Regions from separate parts of the Castellaniella daejeonensis genome, predicted to be linked through region 1. Evidence: predicted binding sites of a transcription regulator. Region 1 holds the regulator's gene; each other region holds the start of a gene.
The links. The regulator sigma-54, encoded in region 1, starts transcription at its own class of promoters, with help from an activator protein. The targets are predictions, from matches to a motif close to TGGCANGNAANCTGCTTT.
Positions count from the first base shown of each region.

Region 2: exaC (acetaldehyde dehydrogenase ExaC) is a predicted target of sigma-54. The motif match lies at 4,142-4,159, and genes of this name have one in related genera.
Region 3: ABD022_RS08630 (P-II family nitrogen regulator) is a predicted target of sigma-54. The motif match lies at 906-923, and genes of this name have one in related genera.
Region 4: ABD022_RS06645 (formate/nitrite transporter family protein) is a predicted target of sigma-54. The motif match lies at 2,382-2,399, and genes of this name have one in related genera.

Region 1 covers NZ_BAAAFN010000015.1:103,201-110,545, reverse strand. Annotated here, with positions in the region: gene ABD022_RS10260 (DEAD/DEAH box helicase) at 1-672, opposite strand, end outside; gene ABD022_RS10255 (LemA family protein) at 932-1,546, shown strand; gene ABD022_RS10250 (TPM domain-containing protein) at 1,543-2,478, shown strand; gene ABD022_RS10245 (GTPase/DUF3482 domain-containing protein) at 2,544-4,037, opposite strand; gene ABD022_RS10240 (DUF2868 domain-containing protein) at 4,030-5,424, opposite strand; gene rpoN (RNA polymerase factor sigma-54) at 5,486-6,838, opposite strand; gene ABD022_RS10230 (hypothetical protein) at 6,875-7,345, shown strand, end outside.
Region 2 covers NZ_BAAAFN010000006.1:232,768-240,112, forward strand. Annotated here, with positions in the region: gene ABD022_RS03010 (ATP-binding protein) at 1-795, opposite strand, end outside; gene ABD022_RS03015 (dicarboxylate/amino acid:cation symporter) at 1,074-2,435, shown strand; gene exaC (acetaldehyde dehydrogenase ExaC) at 2,528-4,054, opposite strand; gene ABD022_RS03025 (sigma-54-dependent Fis family transcriptional regulator) at 4,375-6,282, shown strand; gene rpoD (RNA polymerase sigma factor RpoD) at 6,510-7,345, opposite strand, start outside.
Region 3 covers NZ_BAAAFN010000011.1:316,486-323,830, forward strand. Annotated here, with positions in the region: gene ABD022_RS08620 (YifB family Mg chelatase-like AAA ATPase) at 1-11, opposite strand, end outside; gene ABD022_RS08625 (hypothetical protein) at 156-557, opposite strand; gene ABD022_RS08630 (P-II family nitrogen regulator) at 958-1,296, shown strand; gene ABD022_RS08635 (ammonium transporter) at 1,320-2,549, shown strand; gene ABD022_RS08640 (diguanylate cyclase domain-containing protein) at 2,537-4,609, opposite strand; gene ptsP (phosphoenolpyruvate--protein phosphotransferase) at 4,748-6,502, opposite strand; gene ABD022_RS08650 (HPr family phosphocarrier protein) at 6,517-6,786, opposite strand; gene ABD022_RS08655 (PTS sugar transporter subunit IIA) at 6,799-7,215, opposite strand; gene gshB (glutathione synthase) at 7,212-7,345, opposite strand, start outside.
Region 4 covers NZ_BAAAFN010000009.1:157,245-164,589, forward strand. Annotated here, with positions in the region: gene ABD022_RS06625 (ABC transporter substrate-binding protein) at 1-201, opposite strand, end outside; gene ddpX (D-alanyl-D-alanine dipeptidase) at 300-857, opposite strand; gene ABD022_RS06635 (hypothetical protein) at 850-1,380, opposite strand; gene ABD022_RS06640 (hypothetical protein) at 1,377-2,150, opposite strand; gene ABD022_RS06645 (formate/nitrite transporter family protein) at 2,437-3,288, shown strand; gene nirB (nitrite reductase large subunit NirB) at 3,324-5,888, shown strand; gene nirD (nitrite reductase small subunit NirD) at 5,900-6,373, shown strand; gene cobA (uroporphyrinogen-III C-methyltransferase) at 6,351-7,208, shown strand; gene ABD022_RS06665 (precorrin-2 dehydrogenase/sirohydrochlorin ferrochelatase family protein) at 7,205-7,345, shown strand, end outside.

The DNA.
Region 1 (7,345 bases):
GACCAGCTCGGACGCGGTATTGCGCCGGGCGACGGAGACTTCGACCGGATTGCTCAGGATGCCCTGCGCCAGGCCGCGGATCTCGTCGGAGAATGTGGCGGAAAACAGCAGGTTCTGGCGCTTGGCCGGCAGCAGCTTCAGCACCCGGCGGATGTCGTGGATGAAGCCCATGTCCAGCATGCGGTCGGCTTCGTCCAGCACCAGGATCTCGACGCCCGAAAGATCCAGCGTCTTTTGCTGCGCGTGATCCAGCAGGCGGCCGGGCGTGGCCACCAGGATGTCCAGGGGCTTTTTCAGGGCCGCGATCTGGGGATTGATGTTGACCCCGCCGAACATCACCATGGAGCGCACGGAGGTGTATTTGCCGTAGAGGCGCACGGATTCCTCGACCTGGGCGGTGAGTTCGCGCGTCGGGGTCAGGACCAGCACGCGCGGGCGACCCGGACGGCGGTCCGTGGCGGGGTGGCCCAGCAGGTAATGCAGGATCGGCAGGGTGAAACCGGCGGTCTTTCCCGTTCCGGTCTGGGCGGCGGCCAGCAGGTCGCCGCCTTCCAGAACGCGGGGGATGGCCTGGGCCTGGATCGGGGTGGGATGGTCATAGCCGGCGTCGCCGACGGCGCGCAGCAAAGGTTCCGCCAAGCCGAGCGAGGCAAAGGTAATCGAAGTATCCAAGAAAATTGACTCCAGCGACCGCCTATCGCTCGAGCCGAGTGATACCAATCGAGGCCGACGTATGAAGAATGTCAGGAGAGGTGCCGCCGGAGCGCCTGGCGCCGGGGCTGAAAAGAAGCCGCACGGCGACTGGTTGGCCGTGCGAAGCATTGCATTATAGCGTGACTGCAACGCCGCGCGGCAGTCGGCCCTGACTGACCGGTCGCCCTTTAAAATACGCCATTCGCTCCCTGCCGGGGGCGCCACACGAGAGGCCCGGATGTTCCGACGTTACCTGAACCTGGCTGCGCTGGCAGCCCTGACGCTGCTGCTCTCGGGCTGCGGCTACAACGAAATCCAGCGCCAGGACGAGCAAGTCAAGGCGGCCTGGTCCCAGGTCCTGAACCAGTACGAACGCCGCGCCGACCTGGTGCCCAAGCTGGTGTCCTCGGTCAACGCCTACATGGTGAACGAGCGCACCGTGCTGCAGCAGGTCACGGACGCGCGTGCCCGGGTCGGGCAGATCCGCGTCAGTGCCGACGACCTGGACGATCCGGCCCTGATGGCCCGCTTCGAGCAGGCGCAGGGCGCCCTGTCCTCCAGCCTGTCGCGCCTGCTGGCGGTGTCGGAGAACTACCCTCAGCTCAAGAGCGACGGCCTGTTTCGCGACCTGATGACCCAGCTCGAGGGCACGGAAAACCGCATCGCGGTGGCGCGCGAGCGCTATGTCGGCGCGGTGCAGTCCTACAACCTCACGATCCGCCAGTTTCCCACCCTGATCACAGCGCGCGTGTTCGGCTATCAGCCCAAGGCCCAGTACGGCCTGGACAAGGCCGACACCGTCATGCAGGACCCCGAGGTGAAGTTCGACCTGCCTCAGGGGCAGGGCAAATGAATTTTCGCCGCATGCTGGCGCAAGCCGTGCTGGCGCTGGGGATGCTGGCGGGCGCGGTCCCGGCGCCTGCGGCGGCCGCCGCACCCGCTCCGGCATCCGCCGCCGCACCGGATACGGCCGGCCAGGTCGCGGTGCCGGCCTGGACCGGGCCGGTCATGGACGAGGCCGGCGCCCTGACGGCCGATCAGGTCCGCACGCTCACCGCCCAGGTCCAGGCGCTGGAACGGCAGCACGGCTCGCAGCTGTTCGTGCTGCTGGTGCCCACCACCGGCAACGAGTCCATCGAACAGTACGCACGCCGGGTCTTCGACCAGTGGGCCGTGGGGCGCAAGAACATCGACGACGGCGTGCTGCTGCTGGTGGCCGTGCAGGACCGCCGCCTGCGCATCGAGGTCGGCTACGGGCTCGAAGGCGCCGTCACCGACGTGGACGCCGGGCGGATCATCCGCGAGCGGATCACGCCACGCTTCGCAGCGGGCGACCTCTTCGGCGGGGTGGAAGCCGGGGTCTCGGCCCTGACGGGCCTGATCCAGGGCGAACCCCTGCCGCCTCCGGAGTCCACCGACGATGACGAAGGGCTCGACGAACGCGTGATGTTCCTGCCCCTGACGTTCTTCGCCCTGATCATGACGCCGCCCATCGGGGCCCTGTTGCTGGGCGGCTTCGTGTTCGTGCTGACCGAAAGCCTGCTCTGGACCGCCGTCGCGGCACTGGCGGGACTGGCGCTCGGCATCCTGGGCCGAATCCTGCACATCCCCGACAAGCTCGCCCGCGGGCGCGGCGGCCGGGGCGGCGGCCGTGGGGGCGGAGGCGGTTTCGGTGGCGGCTTCGGCGGAGGCGGCGGGTTCGGCGGTGGCGGATTCGGCGGTGGATCCTCGGGTGGCGGAGGCGGCGGCCGGGGCGGCGGCGGGGGCGCATCCGGCAGCTGGTAGCAGGCCGGGCTGCCGGCCATTCATGTCAGGCGCCCGCCCGATCGAAGCGGACGCCGGGACCCCGGCTACAACGCGGCGAACAGCGCCTGTGCCATGGCGCCGACCAGCGCCTCGCGCCGGGCATCGGGCGCGGGCTCCTCGCCGATCATGGACCATTCGGGATGGCCGCGCGCCTCGTCCAGCATGCGCTGCACGTCGGGCGGCAGACGGCGCAACGGCTCGGGCGGCGTGCCGGGTTCCTGACCGGTCCCGGGTACCGCGTCCTCGTCCTCCGGCGAAGGGGCCGCCGCCGGTTCGGCGGGATCCGGCTCGGGCGGCGCCACCTGCGCCAGCAGGTCGCCGTCGATGGGCCGCATGGCCGCGTGCCCCCGGCATTCCAGCGCCCGCACCAGGGCCAGCTGGCGTAACCCCAGCAAGTGCAGCACAGGGTCGTCCACGGTCATTTCCGTATTGCCCGCCAGCCGGCCCACCAGGCGCTTGCCCCACTGGCTGGCCCCCTGCCAGGCGCCGCCGATGGCAGCCCCCAGCAACGCAGCGGCCCCCAGGCTCAGCCCCCCGGTCAGCACATCGATGGTGGCCCCCGCCATGGCACCGGTGGCCATGCCCTTGCCGACCTGGATGCCGAAAGTCCGCAAGGTCTGGGGATTGAACAGGTCCATGCCCCAGCGCTCGCCTTCCAGCGGCAGGGGGTGATGGGGAAAGGTCGCCTTGCTGAAGCGGTAGCGCTTCAGCAGCGCGTGCACGCAGTCCTGTTCGCGGTCGCGGGTGCGCTTGCGCAGCCCCAGGGTGATCGAGGCCATGTCCGTCGGATCCTGGGAACAGGGCAACCGCAGCGCGGCGGCATCCACCAGCAGTTCGGCGATCAGGCGCGTGGCGTCCTGCAGCCGGCGCAGGCGCTGCTGGCCCAGGTCGACGCGCAGGGTCTGCAGGGCGGCCGCATGCTGGTCCAGCATCAGTGCCAGGCGTTCCAGCAGCTGGCCTTCGCCATCCAGGGCGGGCGCCACGGTATCGAAATCCACCGTGGCATGCAGCCCCAGCCGGGCCAGCGCGTCGCGCCAGGCGGTCGTGTCCGCGTGCGCCGTGCGGGTGAAGTTCAGCACCGGCAGGATGGGACGGCCGCAAGCGGCCAGCAGCATCAGTTCGTCGCGATGCTTGGGCAGGACGGGATCGCGGGTATCGATGACGTACAGCGCGGCGTCGGTTTCCAGCACCGTGGCCAGCACCCGGCATTCCTGCTCGAAGCGGCCGGCGGCCTCGGGGCTGTCGAGCAGCTTGCGGATGCGGTCCGGCCCATCGTGCCTTTCCTGAGGCGGAGACAGCTGGTCCAGGTAGTCCAGGACGCCCATGGCGTCTTCCAGGCCCGGCGTGTCGCGCAGCACCAGAATGGCCTGGCCGGTCTCGGTCAGCAACTGGGCGCTCTCGACGTGGCGGGTGGTGCCGGGCCGGTCCGCGACCTCGCCGAAGGATTCGTCGCGCAGCAGCGTGCGCAACAGCGAGGTCTTGCCGGTATTGGTGTGGCCGACGACCGCCAGGTCGATGGGTTTCGGGGCGTCAGTCATGGGGGACACTTCCGATGTGTTCGAGCCAGCCGTCCAGGCTGGAAATCCGGGGAACGGCCTGGTGCGACAGGGCGTCCTGCCAGGCCTGCAGGCGTTCGGGCGTGCCGCCCAGGCACAGGGCGCGCAGATCGGGGCAGGAACGGCGCAATTCGTCCAGCCAGGCGGCGGCGCCGCGGTCGGGCGTCAGGCGCGCGTCGCAGACGAAAAGCAGGTGCGCAGGCGGCGTGCGCAGGAGCGCGCGGATGCGGGCGCGGTCTTCCCGGCTGTCGCAGCGGCCGAAATCCACCACGTCGTCCGGCAGCTGGGCCGGCGGCCAGTCCAGGCCGTGCCCCAGCTCGTAGGCCAGCACCGCGGCCCGTCCGCCGGCAGCCGCCACCGGGGCGGCGGGACCGATTGCGCCGTCGATCGCCGGCGCGGGGCGGTCGATGCCCAGGTTGGCGTGCGTGGGCAGCAGCCGCTCGCGCAAATCCAGCCAGCCCGGCAGGCCGGGGTCCACGGTCAGTCTGGCCAGGCGCCGGCGCAGGTGCAGGATGCAGGCGGCCAATGCCAGCAGCCGCGGCAGCAGGCCCCAGACGAGCACGCATCCGATCAGCCACAGGGACCATTCGGCCTGGACACCGGCGGCCAGCGGCTGCGGGCCCAGGCTGGCGGCGATCAGGGCATCGCTGGGCGCCTCGAAGCCCAGCAGGCCGGGCACGCTGCCCAGTATCCGGGTCATGCCGACGAACACATCCGGCGACAGCAGGGTGGTTTCCCAATGGAACGTATAGTGGCGCGCGCTCAACAGCAGGAGCAGCGTGGCCAGGGCCCCCAGGAAAGCCGCCGTCCAGGCTCCGTGGCTGATCAGGCCGATCGCGGTCTTCCAGGCCCGCGCACGGCCGAGCAGGGACAGGAATGCCTGGGCCGCGAGGGCGGCATCCGGCCCCCGGACCAGGCGCCGGGTCAGCCAGAGCCACAGGCGCGACAGGGCGGTCGAATCGGGCAATCCCGGCAGCCAGCCGGCCAGCCAGATCAGGAAGGTGAGCGCATGCAGCCCCAGCAGTCCCAGCAGCGCCAATGCCAGGTTGACCTGGCTCTGGCCCAGGACGGCGGCGGCCGTGCCGATGCCCGCCAGGCAGGCGCACAGCCAGAGCACCGCCAGCGCCCAGCGGGCGCCGACGGACCATTGGACCAGGCGGTCGTGCAGCTCGCCGTGTTCGGCCAGCCAGGCTGCCCGCGCCAGGATGCGGACCCCCAGGTCGGCGGGCGCGCGCAGGGCGGCCTGGCAGGCGGCGCGGTCTTCCAGTGGCCCCCAGTGCGCCTCTCGCAGACGCACGGCCTCGGCCTGCCAATACTGGAGCAGCGGGCCGGCGGGGTGGGGAGCGGCGGTGGGCGGGCGGTTCCGCATGGGGAAACGGGCGGATGAAAACAAGATGATACCGAGTTTTACCGGAACCGGGCGCACGACCCTAGGCGCCCGCGGGTCCGCGCACCTTGCGCACGCCGGCAGGCGGCACGCCCATGGCTTCGCGGTACTTGGCCACGGTCCGCCGCGCGATCACGACGTTCCGGTCGGCCAGCATCTGTGCCAGCCGCATGTCGGACAGGGGCTTGCCGGCCGGCTCCGACGCCAGCAGCTCGCGCATCAGCGCCTGCACCGCCAGCGCCGAGGTATCCTCGCCGGAGCGGGTCTGCACCACCGTGCCGAAGAAGAATTTCAGCTCGTGCACGCCCCAGGGCGTCTGCGCATACTTGAGGCGCGTGGCGCGCGAAATCGTGGATTCGTGAAGATCCAGCGCCTGCGCGACTTCCCGCAGGGTAAGCGGCCGCAGCGCCGCGACGCCCGATTCCAGGAACGCCTGCTGGTGCTTCGCGATGTATTCGGCCACGCGCAGGATCGTCTGCCGGCGCTGGTCCAGGTTGTGGATCAGGCTGCGCGCCTGGCGCATCCGGTCCCTCAGGTCGGGAGACAGATCCTGGTCCGCCAGGCTGTCCGCCAGTTCAGGATTCAGGCGCACGCGCGGCTCGATGGCAGGATTGAGGCTGACCCGCCAGCCGTCCGCCGCCCGATGGAACAGCACGTCGGGCACGATGTAATGAACGGGATCGGCCTGCCAGGCGCCCGCTGGCCGGGGATCCAGGCGCCGCAGGACCCTGTGGGCGGCGTCCAGCATCGCGCGGTCGCAGCCCAGCGCCTCGCACAGGCGCCCCCATCGTCCGGCACCCAGGTCTTCCAGATGGCCGGTCAGGCGGTGGGCACAGGCCAGCACGTCCGCAGGCCATTCGCCGGCGCGCGCCCGCAACTGCAGCCGCAGGCATTCGGGCAGATCGCGCGCGCCCACCCCCGCGGGATCGAAGGACTGCAGCAGGCGCAACGCCGTGGTCCATTCCTCGTCCTCGACGTCCAGTTCCGGCGGCAGGTCCGCGGACAGCGCGGCCGGATCGAATTCCAGATAGCCACGCTCGTCGAGTTCGCCCATCAGCCGAATCACCAGGAAGCAGTCGCGCTCCGTGGCACGGGTCGCATGCAATTGCTGCAGCAGGTGATCGATCAGGCTGGCAGGCTGGCCCGGTTCGGGCAGGTCGTCGGGCAAGGCGGCGCGCGCGGACTGCGACCACAGGCGGTCCAGCCGCTCGGCCTGGGCCGCCGATTCCGGTTCCGGATCGACAGTCTCGAGCAGCGGATTGTCGGCCAGTGCCTGGGCGATTTCCTGCTCCAGCTCTTGGGACGAGCATTGCAGCAGGGCCAGCGCCTGGCGCAACTGTGGCGTCAGCGTCAGGTGCTGATGCTGGCCCAGTTCCAGGGACGGTTGCGCGCGCATGTTCTATCTAAGGCATGTTCAATCTAAAATACGGCCATGAAACCGGAACGAAACGAATCCTCCAGCCGTCGGGATCATGCCCTGCTGCGCAAGATCCTGCTCAAGCTCACGGCCACGTCCAAGATTCTTGCGTCCGCCCTCGTCGTGGTGGTCGTCCTGCTCTGGTATGACGCGCTGAACCGCCTGCTGGCTTTCGGCAACGGCATCGATTATGCCGGAAACCGCATCGTGGGGGCGGAAGCCACCGCCCTGCTGCAGCGCTACAACCCATACTTCTGGGGCGCGCTGGTCACGCTCGGCTCCCTGCTGCTGGCCTACCTGACCTGGCTGGCGGTGCGCGCGATCCTGGCACGAGCCCGCCTGCGTCCCGTGGATCCCGCCTCGTTCCAGCAACTGGCCGACCAGCTGTCCGGCGCCGCGCTCGATGTCCTGCTGTGGGCCTGGCAGACCCGTGACGAACCTCTGCGCGTGGGCGACCTGCTGCTCACCCGGGACGAGCTCTCCGCC
Region 2 (7,345 bases), on a different contig from region 1:
GTCCACCAGCATCGGATCGAGGGGCAAGAGGTCCAGGGGCGCCGCGCCGAACTGCAGGCTGGCACGGACCCGGACGGCCTCGGCCGGCGACATCGGCCGGGCCACCCGGTAATGCCAGTCTTCCGGATACCCCAGCAGCACCACATGCCGCCGGTCGGTCACGAACTGCGGCATGCCGCTGCGGGCCCAGGCGGATTCCAGGTCGCGGAAACCGATCTTGAGCACGACCACCCCCAGCGGCCCCTGCGCGCCGTCGATCCGGCGCGACAGATACAGGCCAGCCTCATGGCTCACCACCCCGAGGGCGAAGTGCACGCCGTCGCGGGCATCCATGGCATCCGTGAAATACGGCCGGAAACGATAATCATGGCCGACGAAAGAATCCGGCTCACGCCAGTTGCTGGCCGCCACCGTCCAGCCCGTCGCATCGAGCACATACAGGATGGCGGGCCCCAGCTCGCTGCCCAATGCCTCCAGTCGGCGGCTGAGGCCGTCCAGCGCCTTCGGCGTGGGCGATGCCAGTACCGCAGCCAGCGCCGTATCCTGCGCCAGCACGCGCGGAATGGCGTGAAACTTGTCGAGCTTGTGGCTCAGCGCGGCAAGGCTCAGCTGCGCCGCGGCGCGGGCCTGGGACTCCAGATCCCGCAAGGCGCGCTCGCGGGCCCAGGCCCCGACCCCCAGAAGCAACGCCACCAGCAAGCCGATACCCGCGACTGCCAGCAGCCAGCGCGCTGCCCAGGCGGGGAAACGGCGCCATGGGGCGCGCGAGGTGGAGGGCAGGTTCTGGGAAGGCATGTCGTGCGTGGCGGAATTTCGGACATTCTACTGCACGCATGTGCGAAATTCCGCCACACCCCGCCCATCTGGCCCGGGCGCAGACTCCCGCATTCTGGAAAAAATTCTTTTTTGTCAATGCATTGGAAAGAATACCCATGTACATGAAAAAATTGGCACGGGGATTGCTTTGGCTGTGTCCAGCAGGCCTGGCGGCAGGTGCCGCCTTTCCTTGAGAAAAACGCCGGAAAAGACGAGCCGGACTCGTCCCGTCCGGCACCTGTCTGGAGACACGGACCATGCTCGACACCCCGACCCGCGCCGTCCCCGCGCGCAAGCCCCGGTTCTACCGGATCCTCTACGTCCAGGTACTGTTCGCCATCGCCATCGGCATCCTGCTCGGGCACTACGCGCCCAGCCTGGGCGAATCCATGAAGCCCCTGGGAGACGGCTTCATCAAGCTCGTCAAGATGATCATCGCACCCGTGATCTTCCTGACCGTGACGACCGGCATCGCCGCCATGAGCGACCTGAAGAAAGTGGGCCGCGTCACGGGCAAGGCCATGCTGTATTTCTTCACGTTCTCGACCCTGGCCCTGGTCATCGGCATGATCGTCAGCCACGTCGTGCAGCCCGGCGCCGGCATGCACATCGACCCCGCGTCCCTGGACCAGGGCGCGGTGGCCACCTACGTCAGCAAGGCGCATGCGTCCACCATCAGCGGCTTCCTGATGAACATCATCCCGGCCACGATGTTCAGCCCGTTCGTCAGCGGCGACATCCTCCAGGTGCTGTTCATCGCCGTGCTGTTCGGCATCGCCCTGGCCATCATCGGCGAGCGCGCCAAGCCGGTGCTGGACCTGCTCACGGCCCTGGCCAGCCCCGTCTTCAAGATCGTCGAGATCCTGATGAAGGCCGCCCCCATCGGCGCCTTCGGCGCCATGGCCTTCACCATCGGCAAATACGGCATCGGATCGGTGCTGAACCTGGCGATGCTGGTGGGCACGTTCTACGTCACGGCCGTGCTGTTCGTGGTGGTCGTCCTGGGCGCGGTGGCCCGCTACAACGGATTCTCGATCCTCAGGCTGGTGCGCTACATCCGCGAGGAACTGCTGCTGGTCCTGGGCACCAGTTCCTCGGAAGCCGCCCTGCCCACCCTGATGCAGAAGATGGAAGGCGCCGGCTGTTCGAAGTCGGTCGTGGGGCTGGTGATCCCCACGGGCTATTCCTTCAACCTGGACGGCACCAACATCTACATGACCATGGCGGCCCTGTTCATCGCCCAGGCCTGCGACATCCCCCTGAGCCTGGGCGACCAGATCCTGCTGTTGCTGGTGGCCATGCTCAGTTCCAAGGGCGCGGCCGGCGTCACCGGCGCCGGCTTCATCACGCTGGCGGCCACGCTTTCGGTGATCCCCTCGGTGCCGGTCGCCGGCATGGCCCTGATCCTGGGCGTGGACCGATTCATGTCGGAATGCCGCGCCCTGACCAACCTGGTGGGCAATGCCACCGCCACCGTGGTCGTGGCCCGATGGGAAGGCGAACTGGACAAGCGCCGCCTGGACGAGGCCCTGTCCCAGGGATCGGTTCCGCTGGACACGGACGTCCATCCCCAGCCGATCGGCCAGGCCGGGACAGGAAGCCAGGTCCAGGCGGCCTGAGGCAGCCTCGCCCCGCATGCCGGCGCTCCAGCGGAGCGCCGGATGAAAAACGCCGGCCTGATGGCCGGCGTTGTCTTGCACGGCAAACTACATCAGAAGAACCCGAGCGCGTCCGGGCTGTAGCTGACCAGCAGGCACTTGGTCTGCTGATAGGCGTTCAGCGCCATCTTGTGGGTCTCGCGCCCGATGCCGGACTGCTTGTAGCCGCCGAAGGCCGCATGCGCCGGGTACAGGTGATAGCAGTTGGTCCAGATCCTGCCGGCCTGGACCTGGCGCCCGACGCGATAGGCCTGAGAGCCGTCGCGCGTCCACACCCCTGCCCCCAGGCCGTAATCGGTGTCGTTGGCGATGGCGATGGCCTCGTCTTCGTCCTTGAAGGTCATGACCGAGGCCACCGGCCCGAAGATCTCTTCCTGGAAGACGCGCATGTCGTTCTGGCCGAACAACAGCGTAGGCTTGACATAGAAGCCCTGGTCCAGCCCCGCCCCGGGCACGTTGCGCGCACCGCCCGTCAGGCAGCGGGCGCCTTCCTCGCGGCCGATATCGATATAGCCGAGGATCTTGTCCATCTGGGCCTTGGATACCTGGGCGCCCAGCATGGTGGAGGCATCCAGGGGGTGGCCTGTCTTCATGGATTCGACCCGCTTGATGGCGCGCTCGATGAAGCGCTCGTAGATCGATTCCTGGATCAGGATGCGCGAGGGGCAGGTGCAGACTTCACCCTGGTTCAGGGCGAACATGCTCAGGCCTTCCAGGGCCTTGTCGAAGAAGGCGTCGTCCTGGTCCATCACATTGGCGAAGAAGATGTTCGGGCTCTTGCCGCCCAGTTCCACCGTGCTGGGAATCAGGTTGTCGGCGGCCGCATGCAGGATGTGCCTGCCGGTGGGCGTCGAGCCGGTGAAGGCGATCTTGGCGATGCGCTTGCTGGAAGCAAGGGCCGCGCCGGCTTCCTTGCCGAAGCCGTTGACGATGTTGAGCACGCCCGCCGGCAGCAGATCGCCGATCAGTTCCATCAGCACCAGGATCGAGGCGGGGGTCTGCTCCGCGGGCTTGAGCACCACGCAGTTGCCCGCCGCCAGGGCCGGACCGAGCTTCCAGGCAGCCATCAGCAGGGGAAAATTCCACGGAATGATTTGCCCCACGACTCCCATGGGCTCGTGAAAATGATAGGCCACCGTGGTCTTGTCGATTTCCGAGATCCCGCCTTCCTGGGCACGGATGCAGCCGGCGAAATAACGCAGGTGATCGATGGCCAGCGGCAGGTCGGCCGCCATGGTCTCGCGCAGCGGCTTGCCGTTGTCGATGGTCTCGGCCACGGCCAGCAGGCGCAGGTTCTGTTCCATGCGGTCGGCGATGCGCAGCAGCACGCCGGCGCGTTCCATCACCGAGGTCTCACCCCAGGCCTTGCGCGCCGCATGGGCGGCATCCAGGGCGGCTTCGACATCGGCCGCATCCGAGCGCGGAACCTCGCAGAACGCCTGCCCGGTGATCGGCGACAGATTGTCGAAATACTGCCCCCCGGCCGGCGCCACCCAGCGCCCGCCGATATAGTTCTCGTAGTGTTTCTTGTAGGGAAAGCCGATATCGATGCCAAAGTGCTTCAGGTCGGTCATGTCCATGTCTCTGTCTCCTTGGTCGCGGGCCGGCCCCGTGCGGGGCCTGACCCAGGCGCGCCGCCGCGGCATGCGGCGGGGCTCTCTTCCGATAAAGCAAAGACCATGCCAATCCATGCCGGATACGGCAGCCGCGATACCCGGAATGCCCGGCCACCGCCTGCGGCTCCGGTCTTTCAAAGACCCTCCGGCGATGGCATACTGAAAAGAATCGGCTTTCAAAACATGGACTTGTCGCATTTTGCGACAATCCGCGCCGCATGCGGCGACAATCTTTGCTGCGGACCGCGACAGTGTCCGCACCATCCGGCCGGAGGACGACTCCCATGCAGACACCGCCCACGATCCAGCTGGCAGCAGGCCCTCGCCCGCAGGCCGCAACGCGCATTCACCAGTCCTGGGCGCGTTGCGCCGAACTGGACCCTGCCCTGCTGGCCGATCCCAATCCCCTGCCCCGCGCCGACCTGGACCTGCGCCGCGAGGCCCATCGCGATCTGCTGCGCCTGGCCGAGCCGAACCTCGGCGCTCTGGGCGCGCTGGCGGACTCGGCCCACAGCGTCGTGCTGCTGGCTGACCCCAGCGGCCTGATCCTGCACGAACGCGGCAGCCGCAGCTTCCGGGACAAGGCGCGCCGCGTGGCGCTGCAACCCGGCGTCAGCTGGGCCGAACCCCAGCGCGGCACCAATGCCATCGGCACGGCCCTGCACGACGGCCGGGCCGTGCGCATCCATGGTGCCGAGCATTTCCTGGCCTGCAACAGCATCCTCAGCTGTCACGCGGCGCCCATATTTTCCGCTGCGGGCGAAATCCTCGGCATCCTCGATCTGTCATGCCCGGCCGACGACAAGCGCGATTACCTGCTGGCCCTGGTGCAGCGCATGGCGCGCGGCATCGCCGATCAGATCCTCGGCGAAAGCCCGCTGCGCCGGCTGGATTTCCGCCTGGGCCGGGGGCAGGAAGACGACACCCGCGCCATTCTGCTGCTGGACGACGACGCCCGCATCGCCGGTGCCAACGAGGCCGCACTGCAGGCCCTGAACGCGGACTGGAGCCGCCTGATCGGCACGCCGTGCGCGCAATGGATCGACGGACCGCTGCACACCCGCGATGCGCCGCTGCATCGCCACGACGGCCAGCCCCTCACCGGGCGCCTGGTCGTTCCGCCGCGCACGCCGGCGCGCCCTGCCCCGGTTGCCCGGCCCGCGGTTCCGGCCGCCACCCGCCCGAAGGCCCGCCCGCTGCCCGCGCCCGACGCCATCAGCAGCCCCCTGCTGGACCAGGCCGTGCGCGCGCTGGATGCCGGCCTGGCCGTCCTTCTGTGCGGCGAGACCGGCACCGGCAAGGAAGTCCTGTCGCGCCATATCCACGCCCGCAGCGCCTGGCAGGCCGGCCCTTTCGTCGCCATCAACTGCGCGGCCCTGCCCGAACACCTGATCGAATCCGAACTCTTCGGCTATGAGCCGGGCGCGTTCACCGGCGCGCGGCGCGAAGGTTCGCGCGGTCTGCTGCGGCAGGCGCAGGGTGGCGTGCTGTTCCTGGACGAGATCGGCGACATGCCGCTGGGACTGCAGACCCGACTGCTGCGGGTCCTGCAGGAACGCGAGGTCCAGCCCCTGGGGTCGGACAAGCGCGTTCCCCTGGAATTCGGCCTGATCAGCGCCAGCCACCAGGATCTGAAGGCGCTGGTGGCCCAGGGCCGGTTCCGCGCCGACCTGTACTATCGGCTGCAGGACATGCCGCTGCATCTGCCGCCGCTGCGTGCGCGGCCCGACCTGGCGGCCTTCATCGACGAGTCTTACCGGGCGCTGGAAGGCCGCCTGTGCGCCGACGCGATCGATGCGCTGGCCCGCCACGGCTGGCCGGGCAACTACCGGGAACTCTTCAGCGTGCTGCGCCGGCTGCGCTGCCAGCACCCGGGGGCCGCCCCCATCGGCGTCGAGGACCTGCCCGGCGACATAGCACCGCCGGCCCCGGCCACGGCCGGGCGTCCCGGACACGATCCGATCGCGGCAGCATCCGCAACGCCACCGGCGTATCGGCTCGACATGCCCCGTGACGGCGAAGACCTGCCTTCCGGCGACGGCGCCTGCGGCGATCCCGAAGCTGATCCTGGCCTGCGCGCACTGGAACGGCGGGCCATCGAGCAGGCCCTGCGCGCCAGCCAGGGCAACGTCAGCCGCGCTGCACGCCGCCTGGGCATCCACCGCAGCACGCTGTACCGCAAGCTGAAATAAAAAGGGACCGCTGAAAGCGGCCCCCTTGCTGCGCAGCCTGCGGCTGCTTGCTGCCCCCCGAGGGGGTGTTTTTGCCTTGGGGCGGCCCTGCGGCAAAAAGGCGGCCCCCTTGCTGCGCAGCCTGCGGCTGCTTGCTGCCCCCCGAGGGGGTGTTTTTGCCTTGGGGCGGCCCTGCGACAAAAAGGCGGCCCCCTTGCTGCGCAGCCTGCGGCTGCGCTTTACCTGCCTTACTGGCCTTCGAGGAAGGACTTCAGCTTGTCGGCGCGGCTGGGGTGGCGCAGCTTGCGCAGGGCCTTGGCCTCGATCTGGCGGATGCGCTCGCGGGTGACGTCGAACTGCTTACCGACTTCTTCCAGGGTCTGGTCGGTGCTCATCTCGATGCCGAAGCGCATGCGCAGGACCTTGGCTTCGCGCGGGGTGAGCGAATCCAGGACTTCCTTGACGACGTCGCGCATGGAACCATGCAGCGCCGAATCCGACGGCGAGACGGTGCCGGTGTCCTCGATGAAGTCGCCCAGGTGGGAATCGTCGTCGTCGCCGATGGGGGTTTCCATCGAGATCGGTTCCTTGGCGATCTTCAGGATCTTGCGGACCTTGTCTTCGGGCATGTCCATCTTCTGCGCCAGGGTGGCGGGATCCGGCTCGGCGCCGGTTTCCTGCAGGATCTGGCGGTTGATCCGGTTCATCTTGTTGATCGTCTCGATCATGTGCACCGGAATGCGGATGGTGCGCGCCTGATCGGCGATCGAGCGGGTGATGGCCTGCCGGATCCACCACGTGGCATAGGTGGAGAACTTGTAGCCGCGGCGGTACTCGAACTTGTCCACGGCCTTCATCAGGCCGATATTGCCTTCCTGGATCAGGTCGAGGAACTGCAGCCCGCGGTTGGTGTATTTCTTGGCGATGGAAATCACCAGACGCAGGTTGGCTTCGGTCATTTCGCGCTTGGCCTTGCGGGCCTTGGCCTCGCCGGTGGCCATGCGCTTGTTGACGTCCTTCAGGTCTTTCAGGGGCAGCACCACGTTGCGCTGCAGCTCGATCAGCTTCTGCTGGATTTCCTGGA
Region 3 (7,345 bases), on a different contig from region 1:
GCAAGCGACATCGGCTCCTCCCGCGTCATCCCCTGCGCCACTATAAGAGCGGCATGCGGATCGGGGGGAGCGGGCGTGACGGAACTGTCCCGCCCAGCCGCGCCTGCCCGGCGCGCCGCCCGGTCCACCGGGCCGGCACGCCGGAACGGCAGCCCTTACTTCGAGCTGCTGCTGGAATTGCCGACTGCGCCCTGGATGGCCGCATCGGCCTTGGCCGCGCCTTCCTTCACGGACTCGCGGGCGCTGTTGGCCGCATCGCCGGCCTTTTCGGCCAGTTCACCCGCTTTTTCGGACACGGCCTGGCCGGCTTCGGCCATCTTGTCCTTGGCTGTTTCAGTGGATTCCTTGATCTTGTCCTGCATGGACTGCTGATCGGCCGGCGCGCTCTGCTGTTCCTGCGGAGCGGGCGCGATGGGAGGCACGGGAGCCGGCGTGGGCGCCGTCGAAGGCGCGGGAGCCGCCGGAGGCGGCGCAGAAGCGTCATCGCTCTTGGAGCAAGCACCCAGCAGGCTCAGCGATGCCACCATGGCGGCCAGAGTCAGCGTTTTACGCGTCATGTTCATGATCTTCCCTATACAAAATTCCGCTGTCATTGAAGTGGCGGATCATCTTCGAGGACCGGTCTGTTACAACCGGCTTGGTTACAATTCTAGCGGCCCTGGATCAGGGGTAAACCCTGACTTGTAATGACTGATGTCCAGCAACACCGCCATGCCGGACAGCCCGCCAGAGCCGCCTTCCCAGGAAAAAACCGACCGGATCACCCGGCCCGCGCCCACATTCCGCATCAACAACTGGACACAAAGGCACCGTTTCGGGGCATGCCTGCACCTGCGTAGTGCAGACTCTCCGCCATGCCCTTTCACGCTGCACTGCGCCGCTACGCTCCCACTCCGCCCGAAAATTGGCATGCCTTTTGCTTGAACCCTGATGCAAGGACACTGCAAAGGAGCTTTCATGAAACTCGTCACCGCACTCATCAAGCCTTTCAAACTGGAGGAGGCTCATGCAGCGCTGGAGGCTGCCGGCATCCAGGGCATGACGGTCACCGAAGCCAAGGGATTCGGCCGGCAGAAAGGACACACCGAACTCTATCGGGGCGCGGAGTACCAGGTCGATTTCCTGCCCAAGCTGCAGGTCCAGGTCGCGGTCCCGGATTCACTGGTCGAAATGACGGTGGAATGCCTGTGCCAGTCGGCCCGGACAGGCAAGATCGGCGACGGCAAGATCTTCGTCACCCCCCTCGAGCACGTCGTGCGGATCCGCACGGGCGAAACCGGCGAAGCCGCCCTCTGACCCTACTGGAAAAGGAGTACCTGATGGACAAGAGCGATCTGGTCTGGACCATGATCTCGACCCTGCTGGTCTGGCTGATGTGCATGCCGGGACTGGCGCTGTTCTACGGCGGCCTGGCACGCAAGCGCCACGCGTTATCCGTCATGACCCAGACGCTGGGCGTCTGCGCACTGGTCGTGGTGCTGTGGTTCTTCTACGGCTATTCCCTGGTCTTCACCGAGGGTTTTGGCGGCCTGGGCGGATGGTCCCGTCTCGGCCTGGCTGGCCTGTACCAGGGTGGTGACGCGGCACCGCTACCCTTGCTGGGCACGATCCCCGAGCTGCTGTTCGCCCTCTTCCAGGCAACATTCGCTGCCATCACCTGCGGGCTGATCACCGGCAGCATGGCGGAGCGCACCCGCTTCGGCGCCGCGCTGGCCTTTGCCGGCCTGTGGTTCACGCTGGGCTACATGCCGATTGCACACATGGTCTGGGCCGGAGACGGCTGGCTGCACCTGCGCGGCGCACTGGACTTCGCCGGCGGCACCGTGGTTCACATCAGTGCGGGCGCGGCCGGCCTGATCGGCGCGCGGTGGGTCGGCCCACGGCTGGGATACGGCCGTGAAGCCATGCTGCCCCACAGCCTGCCGCTGAACCTGACCGGCGCCGCCCTGCTGTGGGTGGGCTGGTTCGGCTTCAATGGCGGCTCGGCGCTGGCTGCCAACGAGCAGGCCGTCCTGGCCGTGGCCAATACCCTGCTGGCCGCCGCCTGCGGCGTACTGGCCTGGGCGCTGGCGGAGCGGGTGCTGAAGGGACGGGCCTCGCTGCTGGGCGCGGCCTCGGGCGCCATCGCCGGACTCGTGGGCATCACGCCCGCCGCCGGCCTGGTCTCACCGGGCGCGGCGCTGGTCATCGGTACGCTCGCGTCCTGGGCCGCACTCTGGGGCGTGAGCGGCCTGAAGCGGCGCCTGGGTATCGACGACGCCTTCGATGTCTTCGGCATCCATGCCGTGGGCGGCATCGTCGGCGCCATCCTGACGGGCGTGTTCTATTCAGCCGACCTCGGCGGCCCCGGCCCGGCGGGCATGGACGCCCTGCTGCTTCAGACCTGGCTGCAGATCGAGGCCGTGCTGGTCAGTCTGGTCTGGGCTTCCGTCAGCGCCGCAATCTGCGCCTGGCTGGTCGACCGCCTGCTGGGACTGCGAATCGCGGCCGACGAGGAACGCCAGGGTCTGGATTCCGCCGAGCACGGCGAAACGGCCTACCCGGACTGAGTCCTGGAACGCACGACGGCCGGGCTTCGCATCCCGGCCTCGTAGATACGGCACTGGTTGCGGCCATGCTCCTTGGCCGCATACATGGCAAGATCGGCGGCGCGCAGCAACTCGCTGGCGTCGCCGCCGTCGCAGGGATAGAAGGCCACCCCCATGCTGGCGGAAACCTGCGCGACGCTGTCGCCCAGCACATAGGGCTGAGACAGGGCTTCCAGCACCTTGTGACACAAGGGAAGGACATCGTTCGGATCCCCGATGTCCCGGACGATGAGCGTGAACTCATCGCCGCCCAGCCGGGCCACCATGTCCGAATTGCGCACGCATTCGCTCAGCCGGCGGGCCACCAGCCGCAGCAGTTGGTCGCCCGCCTCGTGGCCCAGCGTATCGTTGACTTCCTTGAAAAGATCCAGGTCCAGGAACGCCAGGGCAAAGGGCAATCCGCCACCCCGGCTGTGCTCGATGCTGCGTCGCAGGTTTTCCTGGAACATCTGCCGATTGGGCAGCTGGGTCAGGTGATCGTAGTGTGCCTGATGCCAGATCGTCGCTTCGCGCCGACGCTTCTCGGTCACGTCGGAGAACAGGCCGATGCGGCAATTGACGCTGCCATCTTCGTTGTAGGACGTATTGATCGACAGGCGTTCGACGTATTCTTCTCCCGATTTGCGCCGGTTGTGGATATCGCCGTTCCAGCGGCCGGTCTCATGCAGCTGGGCCCACATTGCCTGGTAGAAGGCCTGGTCGTGGCGACCTGAACTGAGCACGGCCATGGTGCGTCCGACCACTTCCTCGGCGCTGTAGCCAGTCACCGCCGTGAAGGCCGGGTTGATGTCCTGGATGACGCCGTCGGCATCGGTCACCACCATGGCCTCGCTGGTGTGGGCATAGACCAGGGCGGCCCGCCGCGCGGAAGCCTCGGCACGCCTGCGCTCGGTGATGTCGAACATGATGCCGATCAGGGCCGGGCGGCCGTGCAGATACATCCTCGAGCCGAAGATTTCCAGTTCGATCGGATCGCCATCGCGGCGCCGCGCCACGCATTCGTAGCGCATTCCGGTCGTATGCCCGGCCAGACGTTCCTGCAATCGGGTACGAACCACCTCGTAAGCAGGGCCGACAAACACCTGTTTGAAGGGCAGTCCGCCAGCCAGTTCATCGCGGGGATACCCCAGGATTTCCGCCAGCCGCTCATTGGCGTGTATGAAGCGCAGGTTTTCGTCAGCCATGTAGATGCCTGCGACCGTATTGTCGGACAGACCCTCGAACATGGCCTGTGACTCGGCCAGCGCGGCGTGTTTTTTCTGGATGTCTGCAAGCAACTGCTCGATGTGCGCTGCGGAATCGTTCAACACCTGGCCCAACTCGCCCAGCTCGTCACCGGGCGGCAACGCGGAGCGGGCGGAATAATCGCCTGCTGCCAGGGCACTGCACTGGTCCACCAGTTCGCGAATGGGCCGCAGGATGCGGCGGAAGACCACCCAGCCCGCCAGCGCCAGCAGCACGAGGTCGAGCGCGAACAAGGCATAGGCGCCATAGAGCGTCTTTTGCTGGACCGCCCTGGCCTGAACGACCAGGCCGTCCATGAGCGCCTCGGTGCGCGCCAGCAGATCCGCGCCGTTTCGCGCCATTTCGGCCACGGCGGAACGGTCGCCTGCCGGCGCCTCCGCCAGTGCGCCGACGGCAACACCATAGCGCTTCCAGGCCAGGCCGACTTCGCGCAACTGCGGCGAGAGCACAGCCGGCACCGGGACGATATCCAGATCGAATACGCGGCCGCCACGGCGCAACGCCTCGTATGCCGCTTCGAACGAAGATGGCAGGTCTTCCTGGATGGCATCCAGCAGTTCGAGGTCGGGATGCCGGTGCGCCATCAGGGCCTGCAGGCCGATGCGCTGGCTCAGCATGCGCATCTTGCCGGCGACGTTCAATGTGGCCGCCATGCCGTCGCTTTCCCGCAGGAGGAACTGGACGATGGACACGTTGCCGACGGCCAGCAGTACAACCAGTACGAAGGCTAGCGAGGCCTTCTGCCTCAGGGTGCGGGGGATGGAGTCGAGTCGCAAGAAGAGGCCTGGAAATATCGGGGTCGGGAACCGGGGTATTACCTATGGGCGATTCTACCAACGAACCAGCAAACCAGGAATCGGCTCGAGCACCAGGCGTTGCGGACGCGGCTGCACCGCGACAGCCAGGTGCCTCGTTCAGGCGTCCAGCGTGGACAGATCGATGCGTTCGGCCCGGTTCAGCGCCGATGCGACCTTGACCCGCAGGGCGTTGGAATGCGCCTTGCGGATTTCCTTCTTCACGTCCAGCAACTGCTGCGGGTGCATGGAAAACCCGGTCAGGCCCAGGCCCAGCAGCATTCGCGTCACGCGCACATCGCCGGCCATCTCGCCGCAGATCGACACGGGCTTGCCCAGCCGTTCGCCGATATTGATGGTGTGCGCGATCAAGCGCAGCACGGCCGGATGCATCGGATCATACAGGGCGGCAACGTCGGTATCCCCCCGGTCGATCGCCAGCACGTACTGGATCAGGTCGTTGGTTCCGATCGACAGGAAATCCAGTGCCTCCGCGAAGGGCTCGATCGCGATGGCCATGGCCGGGATCTCGACCATGGCACCCACTTGCACGTCGGTATTGTGGGGCACTCCCTGGGCACGCAGTTCTTCCGCGGCCCGCGCCAGGGCGCGGCGGGCAGCATGGATTTCGTGCATGTGCGAGATCATGGGAAACAGCACCCGGATCGACCCGTGCGCGGCAGCCCGCAACAGCGCCCGCAGCTGCGTGTTGAACATCTCGGGATTGGCCAGACAGTAACGGATCGCCCGCAGGCCCAGGGCCGGATTGGTGGCCACGGTTGCCTCGCCATCGAGCGTCTTGTCGGCGCCGATGTCCAAGGTGCGGATGGTGACCGGCCTGCCCGCCATGGTGCGCACGACCGAGGCATAGGCCTCGTACTGCTCGTCCTCGCCCGGCAGGTCGGGCCTTCCCATGAACAGGAATTCGCTGCGGAACAGCCCGATGCCTTCGGCGCCGGCCGCCAGCGCATCGGCGGCCTCGTCGGGCAGTTCGATATTGGCTTCCATCCGGATCTGGATGCCGTCGAGCGTCACGGCCGGCGCAAAGCGCAGCGCCTTGAGTTCGTCGCGTTCGCGCAGGAAGGCCGCCTGCCGTTCCTGGTATTCCCGCAGCACGGCGTCCGAGGGATTGACCAGGACCAGCCCGTTCAGCCCGTCGACGATCAGCCGATCGCCATCGCGAACCAGCGTGCGCACCGACCCCATGCCGACCACGGCGGGCACGTTCATGCTGCGCGCCACGATGGCCGTGTGCGAAGTGGTGCCGCCCAGGTCCGTCAGAAAGGCGCCGAAGCGGCCGCCGCGCAGGCGCATCATGTCGGCTGGCGAGATGTCGCGCGCCACCACGATCAGACTGCCATCGGCAGCCACGACATCCAGATTCGGCAGCCAATGCATGGATCCGGACAGCACGCGCAGGACGCGTTCGATCACCTGGCGCACATCGCCGCTGCGTTCGCGCAGGTAGGCGTCCTCCATCATGGAGAACTGTTCCACCAGGATCTGACCCTGGGCCGTCAGGGCCCATTCGGCGTTGTACCGGCGCTCCTCGATCAGCTGGCAGACGGACTGGACCAGCATGGGATCCTGCAGCAGCATGGCATGGACCGACAGGAGCACGCCCAGCTCGCGCGGCGCGTCGGCGGGCAGATCGGCGGCCATCTGGCTCAGGTCGCGCACGGTTTCATCCACCGCCCGCGTGAAGCGCTGCTGTTCGGTCTCGATGTCTTCGTCGGCGATGCGATAGTGGGCGACCTCGAGCGAAGCCGCGCTCATGACCACGGCCCGCCCGATGGCATAGCCGCGCACCACGCCCTGGCCATACAGGCACAGGGTGGAAGAAATCGCGGATGTAGCGGGTTCCGGCGGATTCATGCGGGTGTCGGGGGCTATTCGGCTTCCCCGAAACGGCTTTCGAACAGGGCACGGATATCGGCCAGCGCCTGGGCCTCGTCCTCGCCCTGGGCATCGACCCGGACAGTGACACCCAGGCCTGCGGCCAGCATCATCACGCCCATGATGCTCTTGGCATTGACGCGCTGCGCTCCCCGCGAAATGAAGATGTCGCAGCGGTAGCGACCGGCGAGCTGGGTCAGCTTGGCCGCCGCGCGCGCATGCAGTCCCAGCTTGTTCGAAATCACCAGGTCGATGGAGGGCATGGGCACGGGCTCCTAGCAGTCACACGGGGGTTCCGCATTCACGATACCGCGCAGCGCCCCCTGGCGCACGCGTTCGCTGAGAGATTCGGGGTTTTCCTGCTGGTCTGTCAAGGCCTTGAGCACCATGCAGGCATTGGTTCCGGTCAACAAATGCGCCACATAGCCGTCGTCCAGCGCCTGTCGCAGGGCCTGGGCGGCAATGTTGAAGGGCGTGGCTCCATACAGGTCGCACAGGATCAGGATGGGTTCGGCAGGGCCGCGCACACGCATCCATTCCAGGATGCGCCCGGTCTGGGCGGCGGGCTCGGCGTCGGGCGCGACGTCGAAGACCGTCAGGTCGGGCACCCGGCCCAGCACGTGCCGGGCGCAGGCCTCGAAGGCGGCGCCCAGAGGCTCATGCATGACCAGGGCGATACGGGTGGTATTCATGAACGGCCACCTGCCTGCTGTCCGGCAGCGCCGGCAGCGGGCATCCCACCGGGCCCTGCTTCGCTCACGGCCTGGACCAGGGCCTGCACGAAGCGGCCGGCCACGTCGAAGCCGGTCTGCTCGGTGATTT
Region 4 (7,345 bases), on a different contig from region 1:
ATAGGCCGGGTAGGTGACGGTCCAGTCGTTGTTGTCGATGGTGACGGCCGGATCCAGGGTCTGGGGATCGGCGGGCTTGCCGATCACCAGCGTATCGGCCGGCGTGGCCGCGAGCGCGCCGCCCGACAGGATACAGGCCCCCACGCCCATCACCGCCGCCATCAAGGCGCGGCGGATACCCGTGCGAATCGTGAATTGCATATCGCCTCCGTCCAATGAAAACCCCATCGGCGGAACGCCCGAGCCTTGGCAAGACCGCGTCCGCCCCCGTATCCGGCCCGCGCGGGCCGGCACACAGATCAGTCAGCGACGACCCGTACCAGGTCGCTCTCCGGCAGTAACGCATATTCCCGCGCGTCGGGCAATTCGTAATGCCACCACTCCGTCGGGATCGACCGGAAGCCGGCCTGCAGCATGATCCCCAGCAACAGATGGCGGTTGCGCTGCGCGTCGGGCGGCACATCGTCGCGGTCGTGATGCGACTGGTCGCGCATGTCGTCGAAATCCGTGCCCATGTCCAGGGGCGAACCGTCGGCGTCCAGCAGCCCGACGTCCACCGCCACGCCGCGCGTGTGGTTCGATCCCTGGGCCGCGTCCGCCACGTAGCGCGGATCGGGCAGCATCCGCCAGAACACCGCCTGGGCAGCCGCCGGGCGGTAGGCGTCGTAGACGGCCAGGGCCAGGCCCGCGCGGTGTGCGGCCCGGGCCGCACGCAAGAGGCAATCGGCCGCGGCCGGCCTCAGGGCGCAACGGGCGCCGGGCGCGTACACCGGCCGGCCGGTCAGGTTGCCGGGCGTGGCATAGGCCAGCGCGATGTGCAAGCCGTCGGTTGCGGGGATTTCGATCAGGTCAGGCATGCGTGCGCGGCGCTGTTCCGTAGAAAGGGAAGTGATGATGCAAATGCCATGCAGGAACAGGATCTTTAGGCTGTGCCCACGACGGGCCGGCGTGTTCCCGGGCACCTTCATAGATACGGCGGCTGCCGGAGGCATCCAAGTAAATCACACGCAAGACATGGCGTCCAGCCACACCCAAACAAGAACAGGGCTGGATTTCGTGGCAGGCCTGGGCGATCAATTTCACATCGTCCCGTGCCACCCGCCGCGATACGCCGGATTCATACGGGTTGAGATCATTCCATAAAACACCCGCCACCTGGCCATGAGGCACATTGAACGGGATGGATCGGAAGTTCTTGAGGGGAAGATCCGTGATCGACTGCTTCACGCCGAACTCCGCCGCCACGATGGCAGAGAAATACATGGGAATCTGCCGCCCCAGCAGAAACTGGTAATACTTGACCGCCACACGATGATGCAGTCGACTCCCATCGACCAGGGAAATCAGGAAGCTGGTATCGAGCAAGACCGATGTCGTCATGCCCCACCATTTCTCAGGTCTTCCAGCCAGGCGGTCACATCGGAGACACCCGACCATGCAACCGTCCCGCGCCGTACCATCGCGTCGAACTCCGCCTCGTCATAAACGGGCTGGTGCGACTCGAACGAGAGCAGCCTGGGATGACGGATCATGCCGGTCAGCAGATTTTCCTCCGCCGCGATGTGAAGCAACGCAGGGCGATACAAGCGATTCTTTTCTTCCCGGGCCAGCAGATCCTGGGTTGCCGAGATCTTCAGTACCGTGCCATCGTCCATTTCCAGGTGGACATTGACCCTGACCTTGCCCCCCCAGTCCACGATCCGGCCATGGACATATTTCTCGACAGCCACCCATGGATCTTCGACCTTGCGGAAGCTCGTCTCATGGCTGATGAGCCAGTTCAGGCGCTCATCGACATCGGCCACACGATAAACGCGATGGGGATTCTGCCGCGAAGACGCCTGCCAGCGTTCGATCACGGCAGCCCGTTTTGGGTCGATCCGACTCAATGCATCCTGCGTTTCTAGCCGAGCCAGATCCGCCCATAACGTGGTTGCCGCCATCAGTCCGGTCGCCACCAGAGCCAACGAGCCGTCTTCCATTGAGACCAACACCTCGGACGGATCGATGTCCCTGGAGGTTCCCCGCAAGAACTCGGTGACGTCTTTCTGAAACTCCCCCAGCAGACTCAAAGGCACGTGCTTGAGCCCGACCTCTGCATCATTGATGCGGTCGCTCACGGCAAAGCGAAGGGCATTGAGCGGTTCCATATCCTCATTCTAGGCCCAAGCACGCCCGTCGTCAGCACAGTGACGGGACAGGATTGGCACGGCCGTCCATGGTGCACCCCGGCACCGCATTGATGCAGGCACGCCCCACCGGCGACCTTCGCGGCCGGCCCGGGCCGGAGTCGCTACCCGCCCGCCGCACGGCGGCGCCAGGCACCGCAACCCAGGCGCAGCGCGCCTCGCGGCAGGCGGCCCGGTCCCGGACGGAAAAGTTGGCACGTGAATTGCTTAACCCTGAATGAAGTCCTTTCACCGACAGGGAGCACCTATGTACGACGACACCATCGACGGCTTCGTGAAAGCCGCCAACGCCAAACTCGGCCTGCTGCGCCGCGCGCCCCTTGGATTTTTCGTGGGCTGCATGCTGGCCGGCGCCTACATCGGCCTGGGCATCATCCTGATCCTCAGCCTGGGCAACCACATACCGGCGAACGTCCGGCCGCTCGTCATGGGCGCCACGTTCGGCATCGCGCTGATCCTCGTGGTCATCGCCGGCGCCGAGCTGTTCACCGGCCACACCATGGTCATGGCGCTGCGCCGCTACCGGGGCCAGGGCAGCTGGGCCGAGGCGTTCTCGGTCCTGGGCGTGAGCTGGATCGGCAACCTGTGCGGCGCCGCCGTGCTGGCGGGCCTGTTCGTCATGGGCGGAGGCGGCGGGCTGCTGGACGACCCGCAGGGCCTGCTCATGACCGTCGCCTCGCACAAGATGAACGGCACGGCCGCCAGCCTGTTCGCCCGTGCCGTGCTGTGCAACTGGCTGGTATGCCTGGCGGTCTGGATGTCGGCGCGTGTCTCTTCCGACAGCGCCCGCTGCATCGTCATTTTCTGGTGCCTGATGGCCTTCATCGCCAGCGGCTACGAACACAGCGTGGCCAACATGACGCTGTTGCTGCTGGCGCTGATCGGCAATCACCCCGAGACCGTGAGCCTGGGCGGCATGGCCTGGAACCTGGCGTGGGTGACGCTGGGGAACATCGTCGGCGGCGCCGTCTTCGTCGCCGGCGCCTACCGGGCGGCCTCGCCCGCGCCGATGCTCGCACCGGCAGCCGTTCCCGCCGCCGCTGCCGAGCGTGAGCCCGGCACGCGGCCGGCGCTGGACGCCTCTGCCGCACGGCCCTGACCCCCATGAGCACCCCCAGATTACCGGAGCACACCATGAACCCCCACGACCTGCCCGCCTCCGCCGCGGGCCCGCAAGCCGCACCGCGCCTGGTCGTCATCGGCCACGGCATGGTCGGCCACCGCCTCCTGGAAGAACTCGCACGCGAAGCGCATGGCTACGACATCACCGTGCTTTGCGCCGAACCCCGCCCGGCCTACGACCGGGTACGGCTCAGCCAGTGCTTCGATGGCGCCAGCACGCAAGACCTGGCGCTGGCCGACGAGGATTTCTTCCGCGAGCACCGCATCACCGTGCTGCGGGACACGCGGGCCGCCTGGATCGACCGCAAGCGGCGGCGCGTCCACGTCTCGGACGAGCAATTCCACCCCTACGACAAACTGGTCATCGCCACGGGATCCAACCCCTTCATCCCACCCATCGAGGGCGCGGACCGGCCCGGCTGCCTGCCCTACCGCACGCTCGAAGACGTGGAGGCCATCCGCGCCTGCGCGGCCGGCAGCCGGCGCGGCGTGGTCATCGGCGGCGGCCTGCTGGGGCTGGAGGCGGCACGCGCCCTGCGCAACCTGGACCTGGACACCCATGTGGTCGAGTTTTCCGCCCACCTGATGGCGGCGCAGCTGGACGAGCCCGGCGGGCGCCTGCTGCGCAGCAAGATCGAAGCCCTGGGCATCCACGTCCACACGTCCAAGATGACTGCGTCCATCGGCGACGGCCTGCGCTCGCGCCACCGCCTGCGCTTCTCGGACGGCGACTTCCTGGAAACCGACATGGTGGTCTTTTCCGCCGGCATCCGGCCGTGCGACCGCCTGGCGCACAACTGCGGCCTGGTGATCGGCGAGCGCGGCGGCATCGTGATCGACGCGCACTGCCGCAGTTCCGACCCCGACGTCTACGCCATCGGCGAAGTCGCCAGCTGGCAGGGCGGCACTTTCGGCCTGGTCGCGCCCGGCTACGAAATGGCGCGGGTCTGCGCCGCCCACCTGCTGGGCCGCGACGCGCCGGTCTTCCAGGGGCTTCTGCCCGGCACCAAGCTCAAGCTGCTGGGCGTGGAAGTCGGGTCCATCGGCGACGCCCACGGGCGCGCACCCGGCAGCGTCAGCTGCGTGTTCGAGGACACGCTGGCCGGCACGTACCGCAAGCTGGTCATGGATCCGAAGGGCAAGCGCCTGCGGGGCGCCGTCCTGGTGGGCGACACCGGGGCCTTCGGCCTGCTGGACCAGTATTTCAGCAACGGCCTGGACCTGCCCGAGCAGCCCGCATCCCTGATCGCGCCGCAGGCCGGCGCCGCGCCGGCGCTGGGCGTGGACGCGCTGCCCGACACGGCGCAGATCTGCTCCTGCAACCAGGTCAGCAAGGGCGCCCTGTGCGGCGCCATCGCCGACGGCTGCACCACCCTGGGCGACCTGAAGACGCGCACCCGCGCCGGCACCACCTGCGGCGGCTGCCTGCCCCTGGTCAAGCAGGTGCTGGAAAGCGAACTGCAGCGCCGGGGCATCGCCGTGGACCACAGCCTGTGCGAACACTTCCCCCACAGCCGCCAGGAGCTCTACCACATCGTCCGCGTCAACGGCATCCGCGATTTCGAAACCCTGATCGCCCGCCACGGCAAGGGCCGGGGCTGCGACATCTGCAAGCCCACGGCGGCGTCGATCTTCGCCTCGTGCTGGAACGAATATGTGCTGTCGCCCAGGCACGCGCCCCTGCAGGACAGCAACGACGCCTACCTGGGCAACCTGCAGAAGGACGGCACCTACTCCGTGGTGCCGCGCATCCCGGGCGGGGAAATCACGCCCGACAAGCTGATCGTCATCGGCGAAGTCGCCCGCAAATACGACCTGTACACCAAGATCACCGGCGGCCAGCGCATCGACCTGTTCGGCGCTCGGCTGGAACAGCTGCCGGCGATCTGGCGCGAACTGATCGACGCCGGCTTCGAATCCGGCCACGCCTACGGCAAGGCCCTGCGCACGGCCAAATCCTGCGTGGGCAGCACCTGGTGCCGCTTCGGCGTGCGCGACTCGGTGGGCATGGCCATCCGGCTGGAGCAGCGCTACCGGGGCCTGCGCGCCCCGCACAAGATCAAGATGGCCGCTTCGGGCTGCACGCGCGAATGCGCCGAGGCCCAGAGCAAGGACGTGGGCATCATCGCCACCGAAAAGGGCTGGAACCTGTACGTGTGCGGCAATGGCGGCATGCGCCCGCGGCACGCGGAACTGCTGGCCTCGGACCTGGACGACGACGCCCTGATCCGCACCATCGACCGGTTCCTCATGTTCTACATCCGCACGGCAGACAAGCTGCAGCGCACCGCCGCCTGGCGCGAAAGCCTGGAAGGCGGCCTGGACTACCTGAAGGACGTGATCGTGCGCGACAGCCTGGGCCTGGGTGCGGAACTGGAAGCCCAGATGCAGTCCCTGGTGGATGCCTACGAATGCGAATGGGCCGCCACCCTGAAAGACGAGCAGGCCCTGCGCCGCTTCCGGTCCCTGATCAACAGCGACGCGCCCGACGAGCACATCGTCCACGTGCGTGAACGCGGCCAGCCGCGCCCGGCCACCGCCCAGGAACGGGAAGCCCTGGCCGCCCCGGCCGAATGAAGGAGCACGCCATGAAGCCATCGACCCACCGGCGCGCCAAGGGCGCCGCCGAACACTCCGCCCCCGAGACTCCGGCGCGTGCCGGAACGCACGCCCACGACAGCGCCGAGGCTACCGCATGGCAAGCCGTCTGCCGCCTGGACGAACTGGTCGCGGGCGCCGGCGCGGCCGTCCGCGCCCACGGCGCGCAGGTCGCCGTGTTCCTGACGGACACCGGCCCCTACGCCCTGGACCACGTCGATCCCTTCTGCGGCGCGGCCATCCTGGCGCGCGGCATCGTCGGCGAACTCCAGGGCCACCCCGTGGTCGCCTCGCCCATGTACAAGCAGCATTTCCGCCTGGACACCGGCCAGTGCCTGGAAGACGAGACCGTGCGCGTGCGCCGCTGGCCACTGCGCGTGGATGCCGACGGCACCCTGAGCATCGGCCGCCTCGAAACCGCCCACGATCCGGAGGCCGCCCATGCGCCCGAAGCCACAGCCTGAATCCCTTCGCGGACCGGCCGACCCCGGCGCGGACCGCCCCACGCCGTCACCCGCCCCGGACCAGGCCCGATCCGGGCACGTCTGGCTCGTCGGGGCCGGGCCCGGCGATGCCGACCTGATCACCCTGCGCGGCCTGCGCGCCCTGCAGGCCGCCGACGTCGTGTTCCACGACAGCCTGGCCGCGCCGGAACTGCTGGACCACTGCCGTCCCGGCACTCCCAGGATCCCCGTGGGCAAGCGGGCTGGCCGGCACAGCGTGCCCCAGGAAGACATCCACATCCTGCTGGCGGCGCACGCCCGGGCCGGCCTCACGGTCGTGCGCCTGAAGGGCGGCGACCCCTTCATCTTCGGGCGCGGCGGCGAAGAAATGGAATTCCTGCGCGCCCAGGGCATCCCGGTGACGGTCGTGCCCGGCGTCACCGCCGCCTCGGGCTGCGCGGCCGCCACCGGCATCCCGCTCACGCACCGCGACCTGGCGGCCGGCGTCTGCCTGATGACCGCCCACCGCCAGGACGGCGCGGGCGATCTGGACTGGACATCCCTGGCGGCGGACCGCCAGCGCACCCTGGTGTTCTACATGGGGCTGTTCCAGGCCGGCCACGTCGGCACGGAACTGCTGCTGCACGGCCTGCCCGGCGCCACGCCGGCCGCGCTCATTTCCCAGGGCGCCACCCCGCGCCAGAAAGCCGTGCGCTGCACGCTCGCCGGCCTGGCGCGGACGGCCCGCAGCGCCGGTCTGGAATCGCCCTGCCTGATCGTGATCGGCGACGTCGTCGCCCTGGCCGACCCGGCGCGCGTGCCCTGGGCGGAAGAACCCGTGGCCTGCCCCGCATGAAGGCCCTCTACCCCCTGTTCGCCGACCTGGACGGCCGCCCGGTGCTGGTCGTGGGCGGGGGCGCCGTGGCCGAACGCAAGGTGCGCGCCCTGCTGAACTGCGGCGCCCAGGTTCGGGTCGGCGCGCCGCGCCTGACC